Regions from separate parts of the Kocuria sp. UBA1838 genome, predicted to be linked through region 2. Evidence: riboswitches for the same ligand, from Rfam matches in the RefSeq annotation. Region 2 holds a riboswitch; each other region holds the start of a gene.
The links. A riboswitch is a leader RNA that binds a small molecule or an ion and turns the genes downstream of it on or off. The one in region 2 is predicted to bind S-adenosylmethionine.
Positions count from the first base shown of each region.

Region 1: linked by a shared signal. The riboswitch ahead of B3I25_RS11880 (MetQ/NlpA family ABC transporter substrate-binding protein) and the one ahead of B3I25_RS09490 (ABC transporter ATP-binding protein) in region 2 are both predicted to bind S-adenosylmethionine.
Region 3: linked by a shared signal. The riboswitch ahead of B3I25_RS01635 (methylenetetrahydrofolate reductase) and the one ahead of B3I25_RS09490 (ABC transporter ATP-binding protein) in region 2 are both predicted to bind S-adenosylmethionine.

Region 1 is NZ_DDIY01000019.1:36,624-41,018, reverse strand. It holds gene B3I25_RS11885 (methionine ABC transporter ATP-binding protein) at 1-1,051, opposite strand, end outside; gene B3I25_RS11880 (MetQ/NlpA family ABC transporter substrate-binding protein) at 1,048-1,932, opposite strand; SAM riboswitch class IV at 2,029-2,143, opposite strand; gene dxr (1-deoxy-D-xylulose-5-phosphate reductoisomerase) at 2,197-3,456, opposite strand; gene B3I25_RS11870 (GlsB/YeaQ/YmgE family stress response membrane protein) at 3,619-3,882, opposite strand; gene B3I25_RS11865 (solute symporter family protein) at 4,044-4,395, opposite strand, start outside.
Region 2 is NZ_DDIY01000017.1:83,244-87,638, forward strand. It holds gene B3I25_RS09480 (ABC transporter permease) at 56-1,021, opposite strand; gene B3I25_RS09485 (aliphatic sulfonate ABC transporter substrate-binding protein) at 1,018-2,067, opposite strand; gene B3I25_RS09490 (ABC transporter ATP-binding protein) at 2,072-2,875, opposite strand; SAM riboswitch class I at 2,883-2,974, opposite strand; SAM riboswitch class IV at 3,103-3,217, shown strand; gene B3I25_RS09495 (LLM class flavin-dependent oxidoreductase) at 3,295-4,395, shown strand, end outside.
Region 3 is NZ_DDIY01000003.1:155,789-160,183, reverse strand. It holds gene metE (5-methyltetrahydropteroyltriglutamate--homocysteine S-methyltransferase) at 1-94, opposite strand, end outside; gene B3I25_RS01635 (methylenetetrahydrofolate reductase) at 292-1,245, opposite strand; SAM riboswitch class IV at 1,326-1,442, opposite strand; gene B3I25_RS01630 (hypothetical protein) at 1,492-1,800, shown strand; gene B3I25_RS01625 (thermonuclease family protein) at 1,924-2,712, opposite strand; gene B3I25_RS01620 (fructosamine kinase family protein) at 2,761-3,630, shown strand; gene B3I25_RS01615 (MarR family winged helix-turn-helix transcriptional regulator) at 3,803-4,309, shown strand; gene B3I25_RS01610 (polyprenyl synthetase family protein) at 4,306-4,395, shown strand, end outside.

The DNA of each region.
Region 1 (4,395 bases), on a different contig from region 2:
ACTCACTCACCTCCCGCACCGTGGTGACGGCGCGCAGACTCTCGACGGCGCGGTCCACGGACTCGTCCGAACCGGTCAGGGACAGCGTGAGCGTTCCGAAGGACTGTGACTGCAGGATGGAGATCCCCCCGAAGGCAATGTTGAAGCTGACACCGTCACGGGCGGCGTCCGAGAGCACGTCCCCGATCCGGTTCTGGTCGGTGACGTCCACCAGCACGAGCCGCCCGGGGTGTTCCCGGCGCAGCTTCTCGATCTCGTCCGCGCGCGGCACGGTGCGCGTGACCGAGGAGACGAACTTGCGCGTGGTCTGCGCCCGCGGGTGGGCGAAGACCTCCGCGGTGGTCCCGGTCTCCACCACCCGACCGCTGTCCATCACGGCCACGCGGTCCGCGGTGGCCCGCACCACGTCCATCTCGTGGGTGATCAACACGATGGTGATCCCCAGCTCACGGTTGACGCGCTTGAGCAGACCCAGGACCTCCTGGGTGGTCTCCGGGTCCAACGCCGAGGTGGACTCGTCCGCGAGCAGCAGTTCGGGATTGCTCGCGAGCGCGCGGGCGATCCCCACGCGCTGCTTCTGACCACCCGAGAGCTGCTCGGGGTAGTTCCCGGCGCGCTCGGTCAAGCCCACGAACTCCAACAGTTCCGCGACCCGCGCCTTGCGTTCCTCGGGCTTCCACCCGGCACGCTTGAGCGGGTACTCGATGTTGCCCGCCACGGTGCGTGACGTGAACAGGTTGAACTGCTGGAAGATCATCCCGATCTTGCGGCGGATGGGCGCCAGCTGGGACTCGCTGCGCCCGTCCACACGGTTACCGGCGACCTCGAGCGTCCCGGACGAGATCGGTTCCAGGCCGTTGATCAGCCGCACGAGGGTGGACTTGCCCGCCCCCGAGTAGCCGATCACCGCGAAGATCTCACCGCGGCGGATGTCCAGGTCCACGGAGTCCACCGCGGTCACGGTGCGCGGGCGGCGTTTGGACCCCGTGACGAAGACCTTGCTCACGTCCCGGAAGCTGACCAGGGTGTCCGCCGTGGCGGACGGGCTCACTTGGTCTGCTCCTTGAGGTCCTGCGAGTAGCGGGCCAGCAAGTCCTTGAGCTCCTGCTGGTCCACCTTGGTGGGCACCGCGGTGCCCTTGGTCTCGGTCTTCTCGGCGTCCTGGACCTTGTCGTCGTAGTAGAAGCTCGCGACCTTCTTCAGGGTCTCGTTGTCCGCGTTCGCCTCGGTCGCGGCGAAGAGGTTGTCGTACACCTTGGCACTGTCCGCGGTGGGATCGTCCTGAGCCAGCGCGGACTCGGGATCGATGTTGGCGCGGTCCAGGAAGTCGTTGTTGACCACGGAGGCGGCCACGGAGTCCATGGACAGCACGGTCTGCTCGGCGGAGACCGGGCGGACCGTGACCTTGGACTTGGCGGTGTCGATGTCCTGCTCGGTGGGGGCGATCGTGTCCTTGGTGAACTCCACGAGACCCTGCTGGTGCAAGAGGTTCAGGGCGCGGGACAGGTTGATCGAGTCGTTCGGCACGGCGATCTCGTCACCCTGCTTGAAGTCACCCACGGATTTCACGCTCTTGGAGTACAGCCCCAGCGGGAAGATGGACGTGGAGCCCACGGGAGTGATGGTGTCCCCGGAGTTGTTGTTGTAATCGGCGAGGTACGCGATGTGCTGGAACCAGTTCATGTCGATGTCACCGCTCTTCAGAGCGGGGTTCGGCTGGCTGTAGTCACTGAAGTCCACGTACTCGACCGTGATGTCGTTGTCCGCGGCGACCTGCTTTAACGCGTCCTGCACGGGGGTCGAGCCCACGATCCCGACGGTGATCTTGCCGTCCGCGGCCGGGTCCGAGTTGTCGGAGCCGCCGCCGCACGCGGTGAGGGTGAGGCCCAGGGTGGTGGCCAACACGACGGGAATCAAACGCTTGGTTCGCATGATCATGCCTTTCCAGGGGTCTGTGACGGGGACTCGCGGGGCGAACAGTCCCCCCTGGATGAGGGCACACGGGACGGGCACGTGCTGATTTCCGGGGAACCGCACTTGCCGTGATCTGTTGCAACCGCGACCGGATGGTCATCTGGGGCACCCCGCTACGGGAGAGGGTTGCCGTCCGGCCAGCCAGAGCTACGCGCCGGATCTCGTCATCCACTCGGAATTTTAGCACGGCCCTGCCATGGGCCGGCGACCGCCGGAAGGGCCCTATGCCATCCCGGCGATACGTTCGTCCGCGCGGGCCCGGGCCCACTCCTCCGCCCCCAGGACGTCCTCGAGGGTGGGCCGCGTGACGCCGTCGTGATCCTCCAGCACACGCTCGACCATGTCCACGATCTGCATGAAGCCGAGCGCCCCGCGGTGGAACGCGTGCACGGCCTGCTCGTTGGCGGCGTTGAACACCGCGGGCCACGTCCCGCCGCGCGAACCCGCGTGCTTCATGAGCTCCACGGCGGGGAACGCCTGCGAATCGAGCGGTTCGAACGTCCACTGTGCGGCCCGGGTCCAGTCGCACCCCGCGGCGGCGCCGGTCACGCGGTGGGGCCAGCCGATTCCGAGCGCGATGGGCAGGCGCATGTCCGGCGGGGACGCCTGCGCCAGGGTGGATCCGTCCACGAACTCCACCATGGAGTGCACGACCGATTGCGGATGCACCGTGACGTCGATCCGGTCCAGGGGGACGTCGAACAGTAGGCTCGCCTCGAGCACCTCCAGTGCCTTGTTGACCATGGTCGCGGAGTTCGTGGTGACCATGACCCCCATGTCCCACGTGGGGTGCTGCAGGGCCTGTTCGGGTGTCACGCGCGTGAGCTGCTCGCGCGTCATGCCGCGGAACGGTCCGCCGGACGCCGTGAGCACGAGCCGGCGCACCTCGGAGGCCGTCCCGGAGCGCAGGGCCTGGGCGATCGCCGAGTGTTCGGAGTCCACGGGGATCAGCGCGTCCTGGAGGCCCGTGTCCGCCGCGGCGCGCAACACGAGCGGACCGCCCGCGATCAGGGACTCCTTGTTCGCGAGCGCCACCCGCCGACCCGCTCCCAGCGCCGCCAGGGTGGGTGCGAGCCCGATGCTCCCGGTGATCCCGTTCAGCACGAGGTCCGAACCCTCCCACTGCGCGATCCGGGTTGCAGCGTCCGGCCCATACAGGACCTCGGGTGCCGCCGACGACGCCGCGCGTGACCGGTCCGCAATCAGCTCACGCAACCGGGTGGCGTCGTCCGCCGTACCGCTCGTGCCCACCGCACGGACACCGAACGTCACGGCCTGCTGCGCGAGCAGCTCGAGGTGACCCGCGCCCGCGGCGAGCGCCACGACCTCGAAGGGCTCGTGGGTGGCATCCGAGACGGGCCGGCGCAGCCCCGCGGCCTCGGACACGACGTCGAGCGCCTGCGTCCCGATGGATCCCGTGGACCCCAGGATCACGAGGCGCCGGGGGGCCTGCCGGGTGGCGGAGTCGAGATCGGGGGTCATGCCGGTGGAGGAAGTCATGACCCCAGTATCGCGTGAGCGCCGCACCCCGCACGCACGGCACCGAGCACACGACTCCGGACGCACGACACGGGAGATACGACAAGGGCGCCACCCGGAGGTGACGCCCTTGTGCGGATGGCCCGTTCAGGACCCGCGGATGATTCAGCGACGGCGGCCGACGACGGCGCCGTAGATGAGCAGCACGATGATCGCGCCGATCACGGACGTGATGATCGTGCCGATGCTGAAGCTGTTGATCCCGTCGCTCAGGCCGGGGATGAAGCTACCCAGCCAACCGCCCAGGAAGGCCCCCACGATGCCGAGGATGATGGTGACGATGATCCCGCCACCCTGCTTGCCCGGAAGGATCAGCTTGGCGAGCGCGCCGGCGATCAGACCGAGGATGATCCAGCTAATGATGCCCATTTCTCCACCTCTGGTTCTCGTTGTGCGCGTTTGCGGTGTTCCGCAACCGCATGTGGTCAGCGAACTGGTTCACAGTGTAGTACCAGACATCAACGCTACACGGGCCGCCGCGTCCGGATGAAACCGGACACGGCGGCCGTGTCAAGGGGCGGTGAACCAGGTCAGTGCGAGACGGCCTTCTCCGCTCCCACTCCCGTGAGGGAACGCACTTCCATCTCGGACTGCTTGCGCGGGTCCTCCGGCCGGCGCTCGCTGAGCGAGCCCAGGAAACCGAGCAGGAAGGACGCCGGGATCGAGATGATGCCGGGGTTGGACAGCGGGTAGAACGCGAAGTCCGCGCCGGGGATCATGGAGGTCTCCGATCCGGACATCACCGGGGAGAAGATAATGAGCACCACGGAGATGATCAGCCCGCCGTACATGGACAATACCGCGCCGCGCGTGGTGAAGCGCTTCCAGTAGAGCGAGTAGAGGATGGTGGGCAGATTGGCGGAGGCCGCCACCGCGAAGGCG
Region 2 (4,395 bases):
TCGAACGACCGGGCCGCGGTGGAACGGCGGGCGCCGGCGGGAACCGGGCGGGTTGTCACCTGGTTCCGGCCACGCTCCAGCGCTGCTGCGTCCACCGCTCGAAGATGCCGAGCAGGGCGTCCGTGAGCTTGCCCAGCACGGCCAGCAACACGATCGCGAGCAGCAACCGGTCCGTGCGGCCGTTGTTCTGCGAATCGGTGAGCAGGAATCCCAGGCCCATGGAGGAGCCCAATAGTTCCGCGGCCACCAGGAACAACCACGCCTGGGCCAGGGCCAGGCGCAGCCCGGAGATCACGGAGGGCAGCACCGCGGGCAACTGCACGGTGGTGAAGAGCTTGACCCCGCGCAGCCCGAAGGACCGTGCGGCTTCGATCAGGTGCCGGTCCACGTGGCGCAGCGCGGCGGACACCGTGGTGTACACCGGGAAGAAGGCGCCGATTGCCACCAGGGTCACCTTGGAGTTCTCCCCGATCCCGATCCACAGCAATAGCAGCGGTACCCACGCGAGGGACGGCACGGCGCGCAGCGCGCCGATCGTGGGCGAGCCGATGGCCCGCGCCCACGGGGAGAGCCCCAGCAACGCGCCGAGCAACAGCCCGAGCCCACTGCCGATCAGGAAGCCCACGATCACGCGCTGCGTGGAGATCCCGACGTGCAACCACAGGTCACCGCTGCGCAGCAGCTCCCATCCCGCGGCGAGCACCGCGGACGGGCGCGGCAACTGCACGGGGGAGAAGGTCCCGTTCGTGGAGAGGGTGTGCCACGCGAGCACCAGCAGCACGGGCAGGACGATCCCGATCAGCCCCAGGGCCCAAGGATTGCGCAGCGCGCTGGGACGCGTGCGGGAATCCGCCGCGGCAGGGGTGTCTGATGGGGGTGCGACGTCGCCGGGTGCCACCGCGCCCGCCTCGTGGCGTCCGTTGTCGTCGGACAGTGTGGCCACCGCAGTGACGCCAGCTGCTTCGGAGGACGCGCCGTCCGAGGACCGCGGTACGGTGGAGGAGGTGTCGTGAGTGCTCATGAGGACTGCTTCCCTTCGATCACCTGGGCCACGGCGGCCGCATCGGCGTGTTGTGCGTAGTGCTGCTCCACGATGTTCGCGAGCGCCTCGTCCACGTCCTGCTGCGAGGAGACGTCCCCGGATTCCACCAGGATGGGCCCGACCCGCTCGAGCACCGCGAGCTGTTCGGGGCCCGGAACGGGGTCGATGTCCAGGTGGGTGCGCTGCCAGACCCGCCGGGCGGTGTCGCGATCGATGCTCGCGCCTTCCGCGAGGATCGCGATCCCCTCCTCCGGGTGCTGCAGCGCCCACTGCCGCGCGTAGGCGTACGTGTTCACCACGTCCTGCGCACCCGTGGGATTCAGCTGCAGGAACACCTCCCTCGCGTTGAGGAACCCGTACGTGTTGAACTCCAACTGCCGGTGGAACAGCACGTCCCCCGCCTTCTCCGCGGCGGCCATCACGGGGTCCAGTCCGGACCATGCGGCCACCTGACCGGTGTCCAGCGCGGTGCGCCCGTCCGCGTGCTGCAGGTTCACCACGGTGACGTCCTGTGCGCTCATGCCCGCCGCGCCGAGGGACTGCAGGAGGAAGAAGTACGGATCCGTGCCCTTCGTCGCGGCCACGGACGTGCCCGCGAGGTCCGCCACGGTGCGCACGGGGGAGTCCGGGGTGCGCACGAGCGCGGACCACTCGGGCTGTGAGAACAGGTCGATCGTCCTGATCGGCGAGCGATTGGCACGCGCGAGCAGTGCGGCGGAACCTGCCGTGGAGCCCACGTCCACGACCCCGGCGCGTAGCGACTCGTTGGCCTTGTTGGAACCGGCCGAGTACACCCACGTCACGGTCTGGCCGTGGGCCCCGGCGACCTTTTCGAGCCAGCCCTTGGCCTTGATGATCAGGGACAGCGGGTTGTAGGTCGCGTAGTCCAGGTAGATCTCGTGCGCGGAACCGCCGGCCACACCGCGGCCCGGACCTTCGCCCTCCATGACGCATCCGCTCAGGGGCAGCGCCAGCGCGGACAGGCCGAGTGCCTGCAGTGCGCGGCGTCGGGACAACTGCGCCATGCGCTCAGCGCTCCACGCCGAGCAGGGCCAACAGGTGGGTGCGCAGTGCGGTGATCTCACTGTCCTCGCGGGAGCGCGGGCGGGCCAGCTCGGGGGAGATGATCTCGGCGATGGTCGCGGGGCCCGTGGCCGTTTCCCGCGCGAGCACCACCACGTGATCGGAGAGCACCAGGGCTTCCTCGACGTCGTGGGTGACCATGAGCACGGTCGTGGGATCGGCGCGGTGCACGTCCAGCAGCAGATCCTGCATCCTGATCCGGGTCAGGGCGTCCAGGGCCCCGAAGGGCTCGTCCAACAGCAGGACCCGCGGGTTCCGTGCCAGGGCCCGGGCGAGGGATGCGCGCTGTGCCATGCCCCCGGAGATCTCCGAGGGACGGTGATTCGCGTGGTGGGACAGGCCGACGAGCTCCAACAGCTGCGCCACCCGCCGCTTCCCCTCCTGGGCGGGAGTCCCGTGGGGCAGACCCAGTGCCACGTTGCGCGCCACGCTGCGCCACGGCAGCAACCGCGGTTCCTGGAAGCCGACGGCGCAGCGCGGGTCGATCTCGCGCACCACCGAGTCGTCGATCCGGACTTCGCCCTCGCTCGCCGTGCCGAGCCCGGCCACGGCGCGTAGCAGGGTGGACTTGCCGCACCCCGAGGGGCCCAGGACGGAGACGATCTCGCCCGGACGCACCGTGAAGGTCACGTCCCTCAGGACCTCGTGGACATGCGCTCCGTTGTGTGCGGGGAAGGACTTGCCGACCCGGTCGAAGGTGACCGCCGCGGCGTCGACGGCAGATTCCGGGCGCGTGAGGATATGGCTCAATTCATCAACTCCATCGTTCCTGGCATTAGCACCTTGCCCGCGTGGGGCTGGTTGCTGCGACGTCAACGAGCCAGGTCTCTCAGCCGCTCCGGATGGGAACCCCACCATTGAACGGGCCGGGAGCCCGCGGGTGCAAATCGTGTGACGCGCCGGGGCGCCGTCGTGACGTGCTGTAACCCGAGGTGTTTCCGAGGACCGGGGATCCCCGTTAGGATCGATGCCACAACGATCACGAGTGCCGACGTTTAGCCCTGGCTTGTCGGACGGCAACCCTCTCCCGTAGCGGGGTGCCCCAGGTGAGGATCGGGCCGCATGACACACCGCATGCGGCAAGTACGGCGCCACACAAGCGCGCTGGACCCGCAAGGTAGGCCGCCGTAGGTGGTGCACGGGGCGCGGGTCGTGTTCCTGCTGAGGGGCTGACCGAGATGAGCAAACGGATTTCCGTCAACGCGTTCGACATGACCTGCGTGGATCACCAGAGCTTCGGGTTGTGGCGCCACCCGCGGTCCCGGGCCACCGAGTACAACACCATCGAGTACTGGACGGAGCTGGCCAAGCTGCTGGAGCGGGGCAAGTTCGACGCCCTGTTCCTTGCGGACGTGGTGGGCATCTACGACATCTACAAGAACTCCGCGGCTCCGGCCGTGCGTGACGGGGCCCAGGTCCCGGTCAACGACCCGTTCATGCAGGTCTCGGCCATGGCCGCCGTGACCGAGCACCTGGGTTTCGGCGTGACGAGCGCGGTGACCTACGAGCAGCCCTACACCCTGGCCCGCAAGTACGCCACGCTGGACCACCTCACCAAGGGCCGCGTGGGCTTCAACGTGGTGACCTCCTACCTGCCCTCCGCCGCGGAGAACCAGGGCCTGCCGCGCCAGATCGAGCACGATACGCGTTACGAGATCGCGGAGGAGTTCCTGGACGTGTGCTACAAGCTCTGGGAGGGCTCGTGGGAGGAGGACGCTGTGGTTCAGAACCGTGAGACGGGTGTCTACGCGGATCCCACCAAGGTCCATCCCATCCGGCACAGCGGGGAGCACTTCACGGTTCCCGGAGCGGGGCTCACGGCACCGTCCCCGCAGCGCACACCGCTGATCTTCCAGGCCGGCGCGTCCTCGCGCGGGCAGGCGTTCGCGGGTAAGCACGCGGAAGCCGTGTTCATCGGCGGGTTGCGCCCGGACCTCACGCGTTTCGTGACCGACAAGATCCGCGACCGGGCTCAGGCCGAGGGCCGCAGCCGTGACGACGTCAAGATCTACGCGATGCTCTCCGTGGTCGTCGCGGACACGGACGAGCAGGCCCAGGAGAAGTACCGCGATTACCTGCAATACGTGGACCTGGAGGCCTCCCAGGCGATCATCGGTGGGTGGTCCGGCGTGGACCTGTCCCAGTTCGACGAGGACGAGGCCCTGAACTACATCAAGACCGACTCCATCCAGTCCTTCCTGACCCCGTTCACGCTGCAGTCCAAGGACAAGCAGTGGACGCGCGAGGAGATCGCCAAGCACTGCGCCCTG
Region 3 (4,395 bases), on a different contig from region 2:
AGGACTCGAGTGCGCGCTTGAGCTCGCGGTCGGGGCCGATGCGGGGGTAGCCCAGGATCGTGGCGGCGGGGAACGGGACGGGCTGGGTGCTCATGGGAACTCCTCGGAGCTGGTGTGGGGTATGGCGGTTAGGGGGTGTGATGAGCCGCGGCAACGGGTGTGCTCCGGCGCGGCGGGGTAAGGGGAACGTCAGCGTGGGTGGTGCCGCTACGAACGATTTTCGGCCTGCCCGGATGTGGCGGTCGAAGCCAACACGATCGGTTCACGGGTCGGTCGGGGCTGGTGCGGCGGTCAGGCCGCGGGGCTGCGGCCTCGGTATTCGCGTGCGGCATCCCGGACCCGCAGGTGCTCCAGGATGGTCAGCGCCGCCTCGGGGCGGTTGAACGTGTACAGGTGGAAACCGGCGCAGCCCAGATCCATGAGGTCGTCGATCAGGGACAGGGTGGCCGCGACCCCTCGGTGGCGCAGTTCCTCAGGAGTGTCGGCGCGCAGGAACCGGGTGAGGCGTTCCGGGACCCGGACCCCGGTGATCTCGGTCATGCGCTGCAACCGTTGCGGGTTGCTCAGCGGCATGAGCCCGGCGACCACGGGGATGTGGATGCCCTCCGAGCGCGCGCGTTCCAGGAACGTGGCGTAGTCCTCGGGTTCGTAGAGCACCTGCGTGATCGCGTAGTCCGCACCGGCCTCCTGCTTGTCCCACAGGGACGCGAGATCCGCCTCGAAGTCGCGGCCACGCGCGGGGGACGGGTAGCACGCCACCGACACGGACAGCGGTCGCTGACCCGGGCGGAACCCGGTGCCGAAGCGACGTCGTTCGACGTCCCGGATCAGCTCCACCAGTTGGGAGGCCCGGCCCAGGCCACCCGCGGGGGTCCGCCATTCCCCGGTACCCAGGGGCGGGTCGCCGCGCAGCGCGAGGAGGTCGCGAACGCCGTCGTCCAGCAACTGGTCCACGGCGCGCTCGAGACCCGCGCGGTCCGTGCCACCGCACGTGAAGTGCGCCATGACCGGGGTCTTGGTCGTGCGGCGCAGGTGGCGCAGCGCCTCGCGGGAGACGCCGTGATGGCCGGCGTGACCGTGGGTGACGGAGAAGAAATCCGGCCCGGCCTGGGCCATGGCGTCGATGTTGCGCCACACAGTGTCCGGGTCCGCGGTGGGCCGCGGCGGGAACACTTCGAACGAGACGAGCGTGGAGCGGCGCGGGCGCCGGACCAGCCAGGACGTCCCCGTGGGCGGGCCAGTCACGGGCGCGGGTTCTGACGCTGCGAGGGGTGCGGGCATATAAAAAATCCTCCGGCCTTAGGACGCCGGAGGACGAGCTCCGAGCGCCGTACTTGCCGACCACGCGGTTGCGCGGCGGCCGGATCCTCATCTGGGGCACCCCACTACAGCTGGAGGGTTGCCGCCCGGCTAGCCAGAGCTTCGCACCGGGACTCATGATCCTTTGTTACGAGTAAGCGTAGCACAGCCCCGTGACGAGGCCCACGAACGATGACGGAACCGCCGGCCTCCCGCCGCGCTCGTCTTCCCAAGCGGGCGGAATGGACCGCACGGGGGCACCTGGGCCCTGCCGTGGTCATCCTGCCCCACGACGTGCAGGACATGAAGATGCCCGAGTTGGGACCCGAGAACTGGGTCTCGCGCTCGATAGCCGCGGCGCCGGCCGCGGGCGGGTCCGCGTCCTCGCAGGCACCCGCTCCGACGACGACGCCGTCCCCCTTGCGCAGCGCGACCGCCAACCCCGGTCGTCACGAACCCTGGGACCTGCCGGGAGCGACGTCGTCCACGCAGGAACCCTGAGTTCGGGCCGCCGTGCATCCGGCGGCTCGCCGGTGCACCCGCGTGACGAAAGCGCGGCGAAAAGCAGGGACGCCCACCCGGTCAACCGACCGGTTGAGCGCGCCTTGGCGTGTCATCAGCGACTCAGCACGGGTGCCAGACCTTGCCTCCCGGTTCGTAGCACCGGGGGCCGGTGTAACCGGGATAGCCGCCATCACTCTCGGGAGCCGGGGGCACGTGGGGTGCCGCCGGCAGCTGCGGGGCAGCAGGTACCCGGGGCGCGGCCGGTAGCTGAGGTGCCGCGGGCTGCGCGGGGGCGGGGTCGTAGTTGTAGCTTGGTTGCGGAGCGGGATTGGGCTGGGGTGCCGGATCGCCCACGGCGACCTCGTCCTCCACGACCGCGGGAGGCGCCTCGAGCGTCGGCGTGGGAGTGGGTGTGGAGGACGGGGTGGGACTCGGCGTCGCGCTCGGGCTCGCGGTGCTCGAAGTTGTGGTGCCGGGGGATGCGGATTCCCCCGGCGGCGCGCAGTCCTGCTTCGGGTCGAAGAAACCGACCTGCATGGCCTGGGCCACGTTGTACGCGCTGTCCATCTCTCGCCGGTACGTGCTGTTGGCGCCCACGGTCATGGGCGTTGCCAGGCCCGCCTTGACGAGTGCCTGGTTGGCGTTCAACCCGTCGTCGTCGCGGGTCACTCGTGCGAGGGTGCGGCCGTAGCGGTCCGTGCGTTCCACGTCGTAGTCCAGGTGGATCGTGGTTCCCTTGGGCAGGAGGTCCTCAAGCTTGGCCGTGGCCTCGTCCGCGAGGCACTCGCCGGGCTGACCGTCCCGCGCGACCTCCGGGGTATTGATGTTCAGCAGCCGCACCCGCGTGGACTTCCCCGCGATCGTGGCGTCCAGGGTGTCCCCGTCCACCACGCGTTCCACTGTGGCCACTGAGTCGTCCGGGGTGGTGCGCAGTGCGGCATGGTGTAGACAAGACGCATGGCCACCATCGATGAGCTTCCCGGTGAGATCGTCGCGGACCTGCGTGTGAGCGATGCCCGTCCCCTGAGCGGCGGGGACACCGCCCACGCCTACTGGCTCGAGACCCCGGACGGGCCCCTGTTCGCCAAGACCATGCCGGGTGCCCCGGCGGGCGTGTTGGCGTTGGAGGCGGCGGGACTCGAGGCGCTGCGCGCCGTCGCCCCCGCCGAGGTGCGGGTGCCCAGGGTGCATCACGTGGGCGATGAGGCCCTGGTGCTTGAGTGGATCGACGAGGGTCCCGGACGGCAGGACCGTGCCACGGAACGCAGCATGGGGGCCGGTCTCGCGGCCATCCACCGCGCGCGAGCCCCGCACGTCGGGTGGCTCTCGGCGGAGCTGCCGGAACGCATCGGCTCGTTCCCGGTGGATCTCACGCCCACGGACGACTGGGCCGACTTCCTGTTGCACCGCCGCATCGAGCCGTTACTGCGCGCGGCGATCGACGCGGGACACCTGGACCCCGCGGCGTCGGACCTGCTGGCGCGCGTGGCGCCGCGAGCGGACGAACTCGCGGGCCCTCCCGAGCCCCCGAGCCTGCTGCACGGTGACCTGTGGGCAGGCAACCGCGTGGTCGATCGCAACGGGACGAACTGGCTCATCGATCCGTCCTCGTTCTACGGACACCGCGAGTACGACCTGGCCATGATGCAGCTCTTCGGCGGTTTTGGGCGGGAATGCTTCGCGGCGTACGACGACGTCTACCCCCTCGCGGACGGCTGGCACGACCGGGTGCCGTGGTACCAGTTGCCGCCGCTGCTGGTGCATGCGATCAGGTTCGACGGTGGTTACGGCGGGGCGGTCCTGCGGGCCCTGCGCAGTCTGATGTGACACTACGGGGCGCGTCCATCACCCGCTGAGGACAGGGCGTTCTCGGCCGATGACCGCGACAAGGCAGGTGCGGACAACGTTTTCCACCCGCGTGACATGGGTGGACACGTCCCCCGCACGTGCAGCATGATGTTTACTAGATTGTCTAGTTACCCACAACGCGAGGAACGCGATGGAGAGCAGTGCAACGTGGTACGGGCCGGTGAGCCCGCAGTCGCGTGCGCTGCGCCGGGTGGTCGTGCTCAACGCGGAGATCGCGTACGAGATCCGCCGCATCTTGGGGCTCAAGGGAACCGATTACGCGGCCATGGCCATGCTCATAGTCCATTCCATGGGGCCCACGGAACTGGCTCACGCGCTGCACATCACGACGGCCTCCGCGACCGCGGTGGTGGACCGACTGGTGCGCGCGGGTCACGTGGTCCGGGAGCCCGTGGAGGGGGATCGACGCCGGATGACTGTGCGCGCGGTGACCTCGTCCAGGGAGCGGACCCGGGAGCACGTCGTGCCGGTAATCGGGATGGTCGAGGACGAGCTCGACGCCCTGGACGAGCCCGGGCGTGAGGCCGTCCTCCGGTTCCTGAGAGGTACCGAGTCCCGTCTGGAGGAGTACTTGGAAGACTTGCGCGGGCGCGCGGACCAGGCGTCCCAGGACGATCCCGGGGCGGGTGGGTCATGACCGAACGCGTACGCACCGCCCGGTCCCGTGAATCCCACCGAGCGGCTCCCGGGATCCCGTCCGTTACCGATCCTGGGGCCTCCCCG